DNA from 2 places in the Streptomyces sp. NPDC104814 genome. Region 1 is predicted to be linked to the other one. Evidence: riboswitches for the same ligand, from Rfam matches in the RefSeq annotation. Region 1 holds a riboswitch; the other holds the start of a gene.

Region 1 (7,740 bases):
CCGGGCCCTCGGTGGGCCGCTTGCCGACGACGACGAGGTGGGCGTCGCTGTGCTCGGTGCGGACCTTGGCCAGCGCCTCGACGAGGAAGACCAGGCCCTTGAGCGGGACGTCGGCGCTGGAGGTCGTCACGATCCGGCCGGGCACCTTGGCCACGGAGGCGTCCGGCGAGAACAGCTCGGTGTCGGCGCCGATGTGGACGACGTGGATACGGTCCTGCCGTACGCCGAGATGGTCGACGATCTCCTGGCGGGAGGTGCCGGAGACGGTGAGCACGGACGGCAGGCGGCGGGCGACGCGCTTCTGCATGCGGGTGAACGCGTACCAGCGGCGCACCGAGCAGCGGCGCTGCCAGGTCCCGGCGGCGTCCAGCTCCAGCTGCCGGTCGACGGTGATGGGGTGGTGGATGGTCGTCACCAGCGGTGCGCCGAGGTCGCCCAACAGGCCGTAGCCGAGGGTCTGGTTGTCGTGGACGACGTCGAAGTCGCCGCGCCGGGCGCGCAGATGACGGCGGGCGCGCAGGGAGAACGTCAGTGGCTCGGGGAAGCCGCCGGTCCACATGGTGCCGACCTCGAGGGCGTCGATCCAGTCCCGGTACTCGTCCCGCTTCGGGGTGCGGAAGGGGTCGGGCTGGCGGTACAGGTCGAGGCTGGGCAGCTCGGTCAGGCGCAGTGCGTCGAAGCCCTCGTCCAGCACGGGGTAGGGCTGCGCGCCGATGACCTCCACCCGGTGGCCGAGGCGGGCCAGTTCGCGCGAGAGGTGGCGGACGTAGACGCCCTGACCGCCGCAGAACGGGTTCCCTTTGTAGGTCAGGAGCGCGATGTCGAGCGGTCGCCCGCCGTCCGCGGCGAGGTCCTCACGGGACCCCGTCCGACTGGCCTCAGCGGTCACTCCGGGCCCCTCTCTGCCTGCTCCGTCCCGCGAGATTACGCCGGGACGCTAATCTAGAACAAGTTTCAGACTTGATCGTTCAGGAGGCTCTGAATCTACCGGCAGGTAGCGGCGCTGTGAGCAGTGGATCAGGTGATTCACACCACGGGTGCGCGGCTGCCATGCTGACCGAACGCACGCCCTCACCGAGTGTCACGGACGGGACCCATGCCTGCGCACGTCAGTTCCCCGAGCCCCTCCCCGCTCACCGAGCGGCAGGAGGAGCGGCGCCGCCGCATCCTGCGCGCGAGCGCGCAGTTGGCCGGCCGGGGCGGGTTCGACGCCGTGCAGATGCGGGAGGTCGCGGAGGCCTCGCAGGTGGCCCTGGGCACGCTGTACCGCTACTTCCCCTCCAAGATCCATCTGCTGGTCGCGACCATGCAGGACCAGCTCGACCACATGCACGGCACGCTCCGCAAGAAGCCGCCGGCCGGCGAGACGGCGGCGGAGCGGGTCGCGGAGACCCTGATGCGTGCCTTCCGCGGCCTGCAGCGCGAGCCGCACCTGGCGGACGCGATGGTCCGCGCCGTGACCTTCGCCGACCGCAGCGTCTCCCCCGAGGTCGACCAGGTCTCCCGCCGCACGACGGCGATCATCCTGGACGCGATGGGCACCGCGGACCCGACCCCCGCCCAGCTCTCCGCGGTCCGCGTCATCGAACACACCTGGCACGCGGCCCTGATCACCTGGCTCTCGGGCCGCGCCTCCATCGCCCAGGTGACCCTCGACATCGAAACGGTGTGCCGGCTCATCGACCTGACGGAGGAGGAGCGCGGCGCGTGACGCCCCCCAGGCCGCCGGAGCGCCCACCCCTGCGGCGGCGTTCCTACGGCCCGGTAAAGTAGCGCCGTCGTCATCACACCCGTACAGGGGGAAGCCGGTGCAAATCCGGCGCTGACCCCGCAACCGTGAGCCGCCCCGTGGGGTGGCGAGCCGGATCGCCCGGTGCGGACGTGAACGGCTCACGCACCGTCGAGGTCTACGGAGCCGAGCCGCCCGGGATCCTCCCGTGCTGCCCGGCTCCGCCGTACAGGGAGAGGCAGCCGCCGATCATGAACATTCGTCACAGCGCCGCGGTCGTGGCCGCCGTCGCCGTGCTCGGCGGTGCCGCCGCGCCCGCCGTGGCCGCGTCGCCCGCCCCGTCCCCGTCGCAGGCACTGCCCTCCGGGCTGTACGGCACCGCCGACCCGACGTACGACGGCGTGTGGCGCCAGTCGCTCGCGCTGCTCGCGCAGCACACCGTCGGCGTCGAGCCCGCCGCCAAGGCCGTGGACTGGCTGACCGGACAGCAGTGCGCGAGCGGCGCGTTCGCCCCCTTCCGCGCCGAGCCGGCCAAGCCGTGCGACGCGAAGACGATGGTCGACACCAACCAGACCGCCGCCGCCGTGCAGGCCCTCACCGCGCTCGGCGGCCACGACGCCGTCGTCACCAAGGCGCTCGCCTGGCTGAAGTCCGTGCAGAACAAGGACGGCGGCTGGGGCTACGTCGCCGGCGGGGCCAGCGACACCAACTCCACCTCCGTCGTCGTCGGCGCCCTCGCCGCGGCCGGGGAGAAGCCGCAGAGCGTCACCAAGGACGGCAAGTCGCCCGCCGACGCCCTGCTGAAGCTCGCCCTGCCCTGCGCCGAGGGCGGCGCCTTCGCCTTCCAGCCCGACAAGTCCGGCAAGCTCGCCGCCAACGCCGACGCGACCGCCGCCGGTGTCGTCGGGCTGCTGGGCAAGGGCCTGGTGACGGGCGCGGGTGCCCAGGCCGAAGCGGTCTGCAAGGACGGGCACACCCCGGCGCAGGCCGCCGCCAACGGCGCGGCCTACCTGGCGAAGACGATGGCGAAGGACGGTCACCTGACCTCGGCCATGCCGGGCGCCACCGCGCAGCCCGACTACGGCAACACCGCCGACGCGGTCGTCGCGCTCGCCGCGCAGGGCGGCGCCGCGCAGGCCGCGAAACCGCTGGCGTGGCTGGAGCAGAACAGCGCGGGCTGGGCGAAGCAGAGCGGTCCCGCCGCCTACGCCCAGCTGATCTTCGCCGCCCACACCGCGGGCGCCGACCCGCGCCACTTCGGCGGCCAGGACCTCGTCGCCGCCCTGAACGCGACGGGCCCTGCCCCGCAGACCGCGGCGCAGGAGAGCACGAAGAAGGACGAGAAGAAGGACGACGACTCGCCCTTCGGTGTGTGGTGGTTCGTCGGTGTCTGCCTCGTCGCGGGTATCGGCGCCGGCTTCCTGATCAGCGGCCGGAAGGGCCGCACCAAGTGATCCGCCGCGCCGCCCTGTTGTGCCTGGCCCTGCTGCTGCCCCTGATAGCGGCGGGCCAGGCGCGCGCCGTCGGCTACCGCTACTGGTCGTTCTGGGAGCGCGACGGTTCCGCGTGGACGTACGCCACGCAGGGACCGTCCACCGCCCGCCCGGCCGACGGTGCCGTGCAGGGGTTCCGGTTCGCGGTGAGCGAGGACTCCGGCGACGCCCGGAAGCCGCGCGGCGCCGCCGACTTCGCCGCGATCTGCGCGCACACCCCGCGCCAGGACGGCACCAAGCGGGTGGCGCTGGTCGTCGACTTCGGTACGGCCGCCGACGCCCCCGCCGGCGAGAGGCCGCCGGCCGCCCGTACGGCCTGCGCCCGGGTGCCCGAGGACGCGACGACCGCCGAGGCCCTGGCCGCGGTCGCCAAGCCCCTGCGCTACGACACCAACGCCCTGCTGTGCGCGATCGCCGGGTATCCGCAGCACGGCTGCGGGGAGCAGGTCTCCGGCAAGGCGCCCGCCACGGGCACCCCGTCGGCGGCGCCCCGGGCGAAGGACGACGGCGGCCCGTCGGTGGGCCTGATCGCGGGCGGCGCGGCCGTCGTCGCCCTGGGCGCTGCGGCGGTGTGGCAGGCGCGGCGGCGGCGTGCGTAGTCACCGTGGGCCCGCCACCGTGCACCCCGGCGCCTGGTGGCTGTGGGCCCTCGGCCTCGGCACCGCCGCCACCCGCACCACCAACCCGCTGCTGCTCGCCCTGCTCGTCGCGGTCTCCGCGTACGTCGTGACGACCTGCCGACCGGACGTGCCCGGGGCCCGCTCCTACGCCGCGTTCCTGAAGCTGGCCCTGGCCGTGCTGGTCGTCCGCCTCTTCTTCGCGGTCGTCCTCGGCTCCCCGATCCCGGGCACACACGTCGTCGTCACCCTTCCCGAAGTGCCGCTGCCGCACTGGGCGCAGGGCATCCGCCTCGGTGGCCGGGTCACCGCCGAGGGCCTGCTGTTCGCCGTGTACGACGGGCTGCGGCTGGCCGCCCTGCTGGTCTGCGTCGGCGCCGCGAACGCGCTCGCCGACCCGCACCGGCTGCTGAAGTCCCTGCCGGGCGCGCTGTACGAGACGGGGGTCGCCGTCGTCGTCGCGCTGACCTTCGCCCCGCATCTGATCGCCGACGCGCAGCGCCTGCGGGCCGCCCGCCGTTTGCGCGGCCGCCCGGACCGCGGGCTGCGCGGGCTGCTCCAGGTGGCCCTGCCGGTGCTGGAGGGCGCGCTGGAGCGGTCGGTGGCGCTGGCCGCCGCGATGGACGCCCGCGGTTACGGCCGCAGCGCCGACGTACCCGCACCGGTGCGCCGTACGACGGCCGTGCTCACCCTCGGCGGGCTGCTCGGCGTGTGCGCCGGCACGTACGGGCTGCTCACCGCCGACGGTGACCGCTACAGTCTGCCGGTGCTGCTCGGGGGGCTCGCCGCCGCGCTGGCCGGTCTGTGGCTCGGCGGCCGCCGCACCCCGCGCACCCGCTACCGCCCCGACCCGTGGGACGCCCGCGCCCTGTCGGTCGCCGCGAGCGGCGTCGCGGTCGCCGGGGCGCTGGTCCTCGCCGACTCCCCGGCCCTCAACCCCGGCGTGGTCCCGCTGACCGCGCCGTCGTTGCCGCTGTGGCCGGCGGCGGCCGTACTGCTGGGCCTGCTGCCGGCGTTCACGGCGCCCGCCCCGAGGAAGCCTTCGCCCGCCCTGATCAAGCAGCCCGAGGAGTCGTCGTGATCCGCTTCGAGAACGTCTCCGTGACCTACGACGGCGCGGGTGAACCCACCGTCCGGGGCGTCGATCTCGAGGTGCCCGAAGGGGAACTCGTGCTGCTCGTCGGCCCCTCCGGCGTCGGCAAGTCGACGGTCCTGGGCGCGGTCAGCGGGCTCGTCCCGCACTTCACGGGCGGCACCCTGCGCGGCCGCGTCACGGTCGCCGGCCGCGACACCCGCACCCACAAGCCGCGCGAACTGGCCGACGTCGTCGGCACGGTCGGCCAGGACCCCCTCGCCCATTTCGTCACCGACACCGTCGAGGACGAACTCGCCTACGGCATGGAGTCCCTCGGCCTGACCCCGCACGTCATGCGGCGCCGCGTGGAGGAGACGCTGGACCTGCTGGGCCTCGCCGATCTGCGCGACCGCCCGATCGCCACGCTCTCCGGCGGCCAGCAACAGCGCGTCGCGATCGGTTCGGTCCTCACCCCGCACCCGCGGGTCCTCGTCCTGGACGAGCCGACCTCCGCGCTGGACCCGGCCGCCGCCGAGGAGGTCCTCGCCGTCGTCCAGCGCCTGGTCCACGATCTCGGTACGACGGTACTCATGGCGGAACACCGCCTCGAACGCGTCGTCCAGTACGCCGACCGCGTCGCCCTGCTGCCCGGCCCGGGCGAGGCGCCCGTCGTCGGCGCCCCCGCCGACGTCATGGCCGTGTCGCCGGTGTACCCGCCGGTCGTCGGCCTGGGCCGGCTCGCGGGCTGGTCGCCGCTGCCGCTGACGGTCCGCGATGCCCGGCGCCGCGCGGGCGACCTGCGGGACCGGCTGACCGCAGCCGGCACGGGCGACCTGCGGGGCGGGCCGACCGCAGCCGGCACGGGTGACCTGCGGGACGGGCCGACCGCACGGGACACCGCCCGGGTGACGGAGACCTTCGCGGACCCGGCCACGCCGGATCCCTCCGCCCCGGACTCCCCGTTCCCGGCCCCCCCGCCCCCGGTCTCTCCGGCCTCGCGACGGCCGGGCCCCTCCCGGCTTGCCCGGCTGCTGGGCCGGCGCGCCTCCGATGCCCCCGCGCCGCGGGCGTACGCCGCCGAGGTGCGGGCGCTCGCCGTGCGCCGGGGCCAGGTGCAGGCGCTGCGCCGCGTCGACCTGACCGTCTCCCCCGGCGAGACCATCGCCCTGATGGGACGCAACGGCGCCGGGAAGTCGACCCTGCTCAACAGTCTGGTCGGGCTGGTCCGGCCGACCTCCGGCACCGTGCTGACCGGTGGCGCGGCCCCGTACGGCGCGCCGCCGCGCGCGCTGGTGCGCCGGGTCGGCCTGGTCCCGCAGGAACCGCGCGACCTGCTGTACGCGGACACGGTCGCCGCCGAGTGCGCGGCCGCCGACGAGGACGCGGGCGCGGAACCGGGCACCTGCCGGACCCTGGTCCGCGAGCTGCTGCCCGGCGTGACGGACGGCACCCATCCCCGGGACCTGTCCGAGGGCCAGCGTCTCGCGCTCGCCCTGGCCGTCGTGCTCACCGCGCGGCCGCCCCTGGTGCTGCTGGACGAGCCGACCCGCGGCCTGGACTACGCGGCGAAGTCCCGCCTGGTCACCGTCCTGCGCGAGCTGACGGCCGCCGGGCACGCGGTGGTGCTGGCCACCCATGACGTGGAGCTGGCCGCCGAGCTGGCCCACCGGGTCGTCCTGCTCGCCGAGGGCGAGGTGATCGCCGACGGGCCCACGGCGGACGTCGTGGTGTCCTCGCCGTCCTTCGCCCCGCAGGTGACGAAGATCCTCGCGCCGCAGCAGTGGCTGACGGTTGCGCAGGTACGGAAGGCCCTCGCATGAGCCGCTCCCCCGACACCGGCCCTCCCGCCCGCCCCGCCCGTCCGGTCCCGAAGAGCCCCGCGCGGACCCGCGCCGCCCGGATCCGCGCCGTCCATCTCGGCCCACGCTCGGTCGCCGCACTCGTGCTGGTCGGCGCGGTCGGCGTGGCCGCGCTGCTGTGGCCGTTCCTCGCCCCGCCCGGTTCCCAGGTGCTCGCGCACGCCGAGGACGCCCCGTGGCTGTTCGCGGGGCTGCTGGTGCTGCTGGTCGCGGTGGCCGCGGCGACGATCGCCGAGTCCGGGCTCGGCCCGAAGGCCGTCGCGATGCTCGGGGTGCTGGCGGCGACCGGCGCGGCGCTGCGGCCCGTCGGCGCGGGCACGGCCGGCATCGAGCCGATGTTCTTCCTGATGGTGCTCAGCGGCCGGGTCCTCGGGCCCGGTTTCGGCTTCGTGCTGGGCGCGGTGACGATGTTCGCCTCCGCGCTGCTGACCGGCGGGGTCGGGCCGTGGCTGCCGTTCCAGATGCTGTCGATGGGCTGGTTCACGATGGGCGCGGGCCTGCTGCCCGGCCCCGACCGGCTGCGCGGCCGCGCCGAGCTCGTCCTTCTCGCCGGGTACGGCTTCCTGGCGGCCTTCGCCTACGGCACGGTCATGAACCTCGCCGGCTGGCCCTTCATGGGCGGCAACGCCTCGAACATCGCCTTCGACCCGCACGCCGGTCCCGGCGCCAACCTGGCCCGCTTCGTCGCGTACTGCCTCGCCACCTCGCTCGGCTGGGACCTGGGCCGGGCGCTCGTCACGGTCGTCCTCACGCTGACCCTCGGCCCGGCGCTCCTGCGGGCGCTGCGCCGGGCCACGCGGCGGGCGGCGTTCGAGACGCCGGTCACGTTCGGTCCGGCCGGGGAGTGAGAGGCCGTACGCCGACCGTGAGCGAGCGGGGGGCGCGGCGGTGAAGCACCCCACATGACCCAGGTCACCTACGAGGCGGGGCCGTAGATCCATTCGCGTGTCATGCGCGCGTCGCCATC
Region 2 (7,740 bases), on a different contig from region 1:
AGGAGCTCGATCACGTGGCTGCTCCATGCCGGACTCGTGATGGGCCACGGGGCGGGGGGATCCGAGTGATGCCGAGTGGGAACGGCTGCTGCCGTTCCGGCCGGTCAGCAACAGGCGTTGCAGAAGGTGGCCGGGACCACTGGCAGCTGATCGGCGGGGTTCTTCAGCGGGTCCGGGGACCCGCGCACTGCCCGCGCGGAACTCAGCACCGAGCAGATCAGGTGTTCCTCGCGGCCGGCGTCCTCGTCGGGACTCCTCCGTACGGGGAAGGCCAGGGCGGGCGCGAGCAGTGAAGACCAGCCGGGGACGCCGCACCTACGGCCAGGTCTTCATGGTCATCGCGCCCTCCGGGGCGGCGTGAACACGTACAGATCAAGAATGTCGGGGCAGGGGGCGATGCCGGGGCCGCCGGCCTGTACCCAGGCGGCGATGTCCTCGGTGGCGTCGCGGTCGTTGACGAGGCCGATCCAGACCGGACGAGCGACGCCGGCGGCCCGTGCGGCGGCGGAGGGCTGGAGGACGATCACGTTGGCGTGTTCGCAGACGTCGAGGCAGTCCGAGACGCGTACGGGGGCCTCCTCGGCCAGGCGTGTGAGCTGCCGGTCGTGGTCCACGCCGGTGACTTTCCGGCTCCCGCAGCAGCAGTCCCGGCAGACGACGACACGGCACGGCACCGGTTCGGCGGGGGTGTGCTCCGTGCCCGCTTCTTCAGATCGCTGTCGGGGCATCGCTCGTCACGTTCCTCTCCGGGGGAGACGCGTCCCGGGCGGCCGGGCGCAGGAAGCGGATCACGGGGTGGCCGGGGTCGTGGGTGATCTCGGCGCGGACGCCGTAGACCTGCTCGATGAGGGCGGGGGTCAGGATGTCGGCGGGGGTGCCCTCGGTGACCGCGCGGCCGTCGCGCAGGACGAGCAGCCGGTCGCAGTACATCGCGGCGAGGTTGAGGTCGTGCAGGGCGATCACCGTGGTGACCGGCAGGCTCGCGACGAGGGCCAGCAGGTCGAGCTGGTGCTGGATGTCGAGGTGGTTGGTGGGTTCGTCGAGGAGGAGTTCGCGGGGTTCCTGGGCGAGGGCGCGGGCGATCTGGGTGCGTTGGCGTTCGCCGCCGGAGAGGGTGTGCCAGGACTGGTCGGCCCGGTCGGTCAGTCCGGTGCGCCGCAGGGCCTCGGCGACGGCTTCCGCGTCGGCCGCCGTCGGCGGTGTCCAGGCGCGGCGGTGCGGGATGCGGCCGAGAGCGACGACGTCCCGGACGGTCAGTTCGGTCTGGGTGTGGGCGTGCTGTTCGACGGTGGCGATCCGGCGCGCGGTAGCGCGGCGGCCGGCCTCGGCGAGCGGGCGGCCGTCCAGGGTGACGACTCCGGCGGTGGGGGCGAACACCCCGGCCATGAGTCTCAACAGCGTTGACTTTCCCGACCCGTTGGGGCCGAGCAGACCGACGGTCTCGCCTGGCCGGAGAGCGAGGGTGACGCCGTCGATGACGATCTTGTCGCCGATGCGTCGCACTACACGGTCCGCACGCAGGCTGTTCATGTCCTCCTCCGTCCGCGGTAGAGAACGGCGACGAACGCCGGTACGCCGATGAGGGACGTCACCACGCCCACCGGGACCTCCTGAGGGTCGAGGAGGGTGCGGGCCAGGGTGTCCACCCACACCAGGAACACGGCCCCGGTCAGCGCCGTGACCGGCAGCAGTCGGGCGTGGCCCGCGCCGGTGAGGGCACGGGTGGCGTGCGGGAGGACCAGGCCGACGAAGCCTATCGCGCCGGCGCAGCTGACCAGAGCGGCGGTGAGGAGCGCGGTGGCGCAGAGCAGGACCAGCCGGGTGCGGGCGACCCGGATTCCGAGTCCCGCGGCGGCCTCGTCTCCGAAGGCGAAGGCGTCCAGCGTGCTCGCATACCCGAGGCAGAGGACGAGAACCACCGCCAGGACGACGGTGCAGAGCAGCACCTGTCCCCAGTCGGCGCCGGTGAGCGATCCCAACAGCCAGAACAACACGCCCCGGGTGGTCTCCGCGTCGGCCGAGGTCAGGACGATGAACGAGGTCAGCGCGGAGAACAGCTGCATGACCGCCACCCCGGACAGTACGACCCTGTCGGTGCTGCCGCCGAGGGTGTGGCTGAGCAGCAGCACCAGGCCGAAGCAGAGCAGCGCCCCGAGGAAGGCGCCCGCCGACAGGGATATCACTCCGCCGCCCACCCCGAGCACGACCACGGCGACCGCGCCCGTGGACGCCCCGGAGGAGACCCCGAGCACGAAGGGATCAGCCAGCGGGTTGCGCAGCAGTGACTGCATCACTGCCCCGCACACCGCGAGTCCGGCCCCGCACACGGCGGCGAGGAGGGTGCGGGGCATGCGCAGGTTCCACACAATGCCGTCCCGCAGCGGCGCCAACGTGCTTTCACCGAGGCCGAGATGGGCCGCGACGGAGGCCCAGACGTCCTCCGTGGAGATGTCGGCCGGGCCGATCGTCACGGCCACGGCGATCGACGCGAGCAGGGCGACCAGCCCGCCGCCCGTCAACAGCAGGGAACGGGCGCTCACTCGGGCGCTCACTTGGCAAGTCCGAAGTGCCGCAGGCCGGCTGCGACTTTCTCGATCCCCTCGACCGTACGGATGGACGGGTTCATCGCCTGCCCGCTCAGCAGGACGTACCGCTTCTTCTTCACCGCGGTCAGACCGCGGGTGGCGGCGTTCGTCTCCAGGAAGCGGATCTTCGCTTCTGCGGTCTCCGCGGTCTGCTGCTTGCGGGTCAGATCGCCGATCACGATCACATCGGGGTCACGGTCGGCGACCGTCTCCCAGTTGATCTGGGGCCATTCGTCGTGGGTGTCGGCGAACGCGTTCTTCGCGCCGACCGCGCGGGTGATGGCGCCCGGGGCGCCGCAGCAGCCGGCGAGGTAGGGGGACTGGGAGTTGGCGAACCAGTACATCAGGGAGACACCGGAGGCGTTCAGCCCGTCGGTGGCGTTGCGCACCCGCTCCTTCAACTCGCCGACGAGCTTCTCGGCACGCTCCTCGACGCCGAACACACGGGCCAGATCGCGTATCTCGCCGTAGACGGCGTCCAGGGTGAGCGGCTTGCTGCGCGATCCGTCGCCGCCGCGGTCGTTGTCCTTGCCCGAGCAGTCGGACGGTGACACGTAGGTGGGCACGCCGAGCTTCTCGAACTGCTCGCGGGTGGCGACCCCGCCCTTGCCGAGGGTGGAGACGAACGAGGCGGTGACGAAGTCGGGTTCGGCGCCCAGGACCTGCTCGAAGGAGGGGTTGTTGTCGGCGAGGCGCGGCACAGACGTGTTCGCCTTCTCCAAGCCCTTCATCACCGGGTCGGTCCAGGTCGCCGTACCGGCCATGCGGTCGGCGAGGCCGAGGGAGAGGAGGATCTCCGTGGTGCCCTGGTTGAGGGAGACGGCCCGCTTCGGGGGCGCCTTCAGGGTGACCTCGTGGCCGCAGTTGTCGAGGGTCACCGGGTAGCCGGCGGCCGAGGTCTCCTGCGACTTCGCGTCGTCGCCGGAGGAGCCGCAGGCGGTGAGCAGCAGCGCGGACGCGAGGAGAAGCGCCGGGGTGCGGGGAAGAGCGGGGGTGCGGAGCACGGGCATGCCTTTGGGGTCGGGGCTCGTACGCGGAGCCTGGCCTACGGACGTCCGTCCGCGCCGGGACGCGGAGGTGCCAGCAGGTCTTCGGACTCGGGTTCGCCCGGTCGGGGCGCCTTCCCGGTCTCCCAGTGGCGTCGTGCCCCGCCCGTCCCCCTCACCGCTGCGCGTCAGCTCCGGATTCGCACCGGATTCCCTGGCCTCGGATGTGGCTCGACTGGCCCGCTGAGGCTATCAAGCCCGTCGTGGGGTCAGAGCGTGCGATCGGTCACGGGGTGCGTCACGAACGTGCTGGTGTTCTGGTCGATCCGCAGGGCTGACCGAGTGGCGGTGCGCCGCGCTGGGGGCAGTCGAGGCGTTCACAGACCCGGCACCCATGCCGATGGGGCTGGTGGCGGCGGCGCTGGTGAGGTCAAGGCCGTCGGACACGGGCTGAGGGCCCGCTCCGTCGCAGGGGTGAGGGTCCCCCGCGCGGCGTGACTGGGGAAGGGCGGGAGGCGCGTGTGCGGTGGGCTTCCCGCCCGGTGGCCTGCCCGGCGGGGTGTGGTCCGCCTCACCGTCCCGATGATGGGCGTCCCGCTCTCTTCTCTGACGGTGACCCCGTAGGCTGGCCGGTGCAGCTGGTTCGCCCCGTCCGCCAGGCGGGATGCGTCGCAAGAGGGAACCCGGTGGGAATCCGGGACTGCCCCGCAGCGGTGAGCGGGAACGACCGCCGTCATACGCACTGGGTCCGAGGAGGGCCTGGGAAGCGACGGCCAGTAGGTGTCTCGTACGACTTCGTACGACGAGACGTGCCCGCGAGTCCGAAGACCTGCCAACTGCCCGCGCCCGAACCACTCGTGCGCGGACATCCCGGTGACCTCGAGGGCGGGTCGGCGAACACACCGAACGGACGGCCGCCGGCCGACACCGTCCGGCACGTTGTTCCTTCGCGCTCTCGTCCCGTCGCCGGGATCTCAGGGATTCATCTCGCGAAGGAGATCTCCGTGACGACCAAGCCCGCAAGCGCGGCAGCACGGGCCACCGTGTACGGCTACCCCCGCCAGGGACAGGGCCGGGAACTGAAGAAGGCGATCGAGGGCTACTGGAAGGGCCGCGTCACCGCTGACGCCCTCCGCGCCACCGCCGCCGGCCTGCGCCGTACGAACTGGCACCAGCTCACCGAGGCCGGCATCCACGAGGTGCCCACCGGCGACTTCTCGTACTACGACCACGTCCTGGACACCACCGTCATGGTCGGCGCCATCCCCGCCCGCCACCGGGACGCGGTCGCGACCGACCCGCTTGAGGGCTACTTCGCGATGGCCCGCGGGACCCAGGACGTCGCGCCGCTGGAGATGACCAAGTGGTTCGACACCAACTACCACTACCTGGTCCCCGAACTCGGCCCCCACACCGTGTTCGCCGCCGATGCGACCAAGCAGGTCACTGAGCTGAAAGAGGCCCTGGCGCTGGGGCTCACCGCCAGGCCCGTGCTGGTCGGTCCAGTCACCTACCTCCTCCTGGCCAAGCCCGCACCCGGCGCGCCCGCCGCCTTCGAACCGCTCACCCTGCTCGACCGCCTGCTGCCTGTGTACGCAGAAGTCCTCGCCGACCTGCGCGCCGCAGGGGCCGAGTGGGTCCAACTGGACGAGCCCGCCCTCGTCCAGGACCGCACCCCAGCCGAACTCAACGCGGTCACCCGCGCCTACCGCGACCTCGGCGCCCTCGTCGACCGGCCCAAGCTGCTGGTGGCGTCCTACTTCGACCGGCTCGGGGAGGCCCTGCCGGTACTCGCCAAGGCCCCGGTCGAGGGTCTGGCCCTGGACTTCACCGAGGCCGCCGCCACGAACCTGGACGACCTCGCGGCCGTCGGCGGCCTGCCCGGCAAGCGCTTGGTGGCCGGCGTCGTCAACGGCCGCAACATCTGGGTCAACGACCTGACCAAGTCCCTGTCCACCCTGGGCACCCTGCTCGGGCTGGCCGACCGGGTCGACGTGGCCGCCTCCTGCTCCCTGCTGCATGTCCCGCTCGACGCCACCGCGGAACGGGACATCGAGCCGCAGATCGTGCGCTGGCTCGCCTTCGCCCAGCAGAAGGCGCGTGAGGTCGTCACCCTCGCCAGGGGCCTCGCACAGGGCACCGACACGATCACCGCCGAGCTGGCCGCCAACCGCGCCGACCTCGCCTCCCGTGCGGGCTCGCCCATCACCCACGACGCGGCCGTGCGCTCCCGCGCCGCCGCGGTCGCCCAGGCCGACGCCCGCCGCTCCCAGCCCTACGCCGAACGCGCTGCGGCCCAGCGCGCCCACCTCCGCCTGCCCCTCCTGCCGACCACGACGATCGGGTCCTTCCCACAGACCGGTGACCTGCGCACCGCGCGGGCCGACCTGCGCGCCGGCCGCATCGACACAGCAGGCTACGAGGAGCGGATCAAGGCGGCGATCGATGAGGTGATCGCCTTCCAGGAGAAGGCCGGCCTGGACGTCCTCGTGCACGGCGAGGCCGAACGCAACGACATGGTCCAGTACTTCGCCGAGCAGCTCACCGGCTACCTCGCCACCCAGCACGGCTGGGTGCAGTCCTACGGCACCCGCTACGTCCGCCCGCCGATCCTGGCCGGTGACATCTCCCGGCCCGAGCCGATGACCGTGCGCTGGACCGCGTACGCCCAGTCCCTCACCGGCCGGCCGGTCAAGGGCATGCTCACCGGCCCGGTCACCATGCTCGCCTGGTCCTTCGTCCGCGACGACCAGCCCCTCGCCGACACCGCCCGCCAGGTCGCCCTGGCCCTGCGCGACGAGGTCAACGATCTGGAGGCGCACGGGACTTCGGTGATCCAGGTGGATGAACCCGCCCTGCGTGAGTCCCTCCCCCTGCGCGCCGCCGACAGGGCTGAGTACCTGGACTGGGCGACCGAAGCCTTCCGCCTCACCACCAGTGGGGTCCGCCCGGACACCCAGATCCACACCCACATGTGCTACGCCGAGTTCGGCGACATCGTCCAAGCGATCGACGACCTCGACGCCGACGTCATCAGCCTGGAGGCCGCCCGCTCCCACATGCAGGTCGCCCGCGAACTCGCCGCCTACGGCTACCCGCGCGAAGCCGGCCCCGGTGTGTACGACATCCACTCGCCTCGCGTACCGAGCGCCGGGGAGATGGCGGGGCTGCTGCGCACCGGCCTCAAGGCCATGCCCGCCGAGCGACTCTGGGTCAACCCCGACTGCGGCCTGAAGACCCGCGGCTGGCCCGAGACCCGCGCCTCCCTGGAAAACCTGGTCACCGCCGCCCGCACCGTCCGCGGCGAGCTGCCCGCCTCCTGACCCTGACCGGACGATTCTTCGGCCTGGGACGCCACGCGCAAGGGCCCCGACCGTGATGCGTCCACCGGGCGGAACGCTGACGGCCGAGTATCCCTGCTCGGCCGTCAGCAACAGCCGGGGGGGCCACGTCGGGATGGACGCCGTTGCGGATGAGCATGGCATCGCGCAGGGTCCCGGGGCCGCGTCACCCACAGGATCTGCTGCGCGGACGACCACGCACTCCAGGGCGTCCTGCATGATGGCACGCGGAAGCCGCCGCGCGAGGCCGGCCATGGCTCTGCGCATTGCGGGGTCGCCGGTCTCGCTTCGCAGGCACATCACCGCAGTGGAAAACCAGACCCATGACACCGACAGGAGGAGCAGCCGCGTGACCAGCCGCGTTGCCTTCGTCTCGCCCGCCATGTGCCGGTCGCTGCGGCAGGCCCGTTTCTACGACGGAGACTCCATCGACGACATCGGCGCGGCCCGTGCCCGTGAGGCCGCCGGGTCACTGCCCGCGCCTGCGCGTGTCCTCATCTCCCCGAGTGTGCGCTGCCGGGACACGGCGGCTGCCCTCGGCTTCGATGGCGTGGAGTCGCCAGAGCTGGGCGGCCTGGACGTGGGCCGCTGGCAGGGCCACACACTGGATGCGGTGGGGGCTGCCGAACCGGAAGCCGTGGCCCTCTGGCTCGCCGATCCGCGCAGCGCACCCCACGGGGGTGAGTCCGTACATGCCCTGTGCCAGAGGGTCGCGCAGTGGCTGGAGGAAGCGCGAGCTGTCGAGGGTCGCACGCTCGCGGTCGTCGAGCCGGAGGTGGTGCGGGCTGCTGTCACAGCGGCGTTGGGGATATCCGCCACGGTCTTCTG

The links. A riboswitch is a leader RNA that binds a small molecule or an ion and turns the genes downstream of it on or off. The one in region 1 is predicted to bind cobalamin.
Region 2: linked by a shared signal. The riboswitch ahead of ACZ64A_RS28170 (ABC transporter substrate-binding protein) and the one ahead of ACZ64A_RS10360 (prenyltransferase/squalene oxidase repeat-containing protein) in region 1 are both predicted to bind cobalamin.

Annotation. Positions count from the first base shown of each region.
Region 1 is NZ_JBVJOL010000002.1:390,689-398,428, reverse strand. It holds gene ACZ64A_RS10370 (glycosyltransferase family 4 protein) at 1-889, opposite strand, end outside; gene ACZ64A_RS10365 (TetR family transcriptional regulator) at 1,097-1,711, shown strand; cobalamin riboswitch at 1,771-1,892, shown strand; gene ACZ64A_RS10360 (prenyltransferase/squalene oxidase repeat-containing protein) at 1,981-3,183, shown strand; gene ACZ64A_RS10355 (SCO2322 family protein) at 3,180-3,821, shown strand; gene ACZ64A_RS10350 (energy-coupling factor transporter transmembrane component T) at 3,814-4,920, shown strand; gene ACZ64A_RS10345 (ABC transporter ATP-binding protein) at 4,917-6,734, shown strand; gene ACZ64A_RS10340 (ECF transporter S component) at 6,731-7,621, shown strand.
Region 2 is NZ_JBVJOL010000009.1:348,053-355,792, reverse strand. It holds gene ACZ64A_RS28190 (winged helix-turn-helix transcriptional regulator) at 1-2, shown strand, start outside; gene ACZ64A_RS28185 ((2Fe-2S) ferredoxin domain-containing protein) at 336-728, opposite strand; gene ACZ64A_RS28180 (ABC transporter ATP-binding protein) at 709-1,530, opposite strand; gene ACZ64A_RS28175 (FecCD family ABC transporter permease) at 1,527-2,540, opposite strand; gene ACZ64A_RS28170 (ABC transporter substrate-binding protein) at 2,549-3,595, opposite strand; cobalamin riboswitch at 3,651-3,826, opposite strand; partial or broken gene ACZ64A_RS28165 (short-chain fatty acyl-CoA regulator family protein) at 3,841-4,015, opposite strand; cobalamin riboswitch at 4,194-4,422, shown strand; gene metE (5-methyltetrahydropteroyltriglutamate--homocysteine S-methyltransferase) at 4,576-6,894, shown strand; gene ACZ64A_RS28155 (histidine phosphatase family protein) at 7,262-7,740, shown strand, end outside.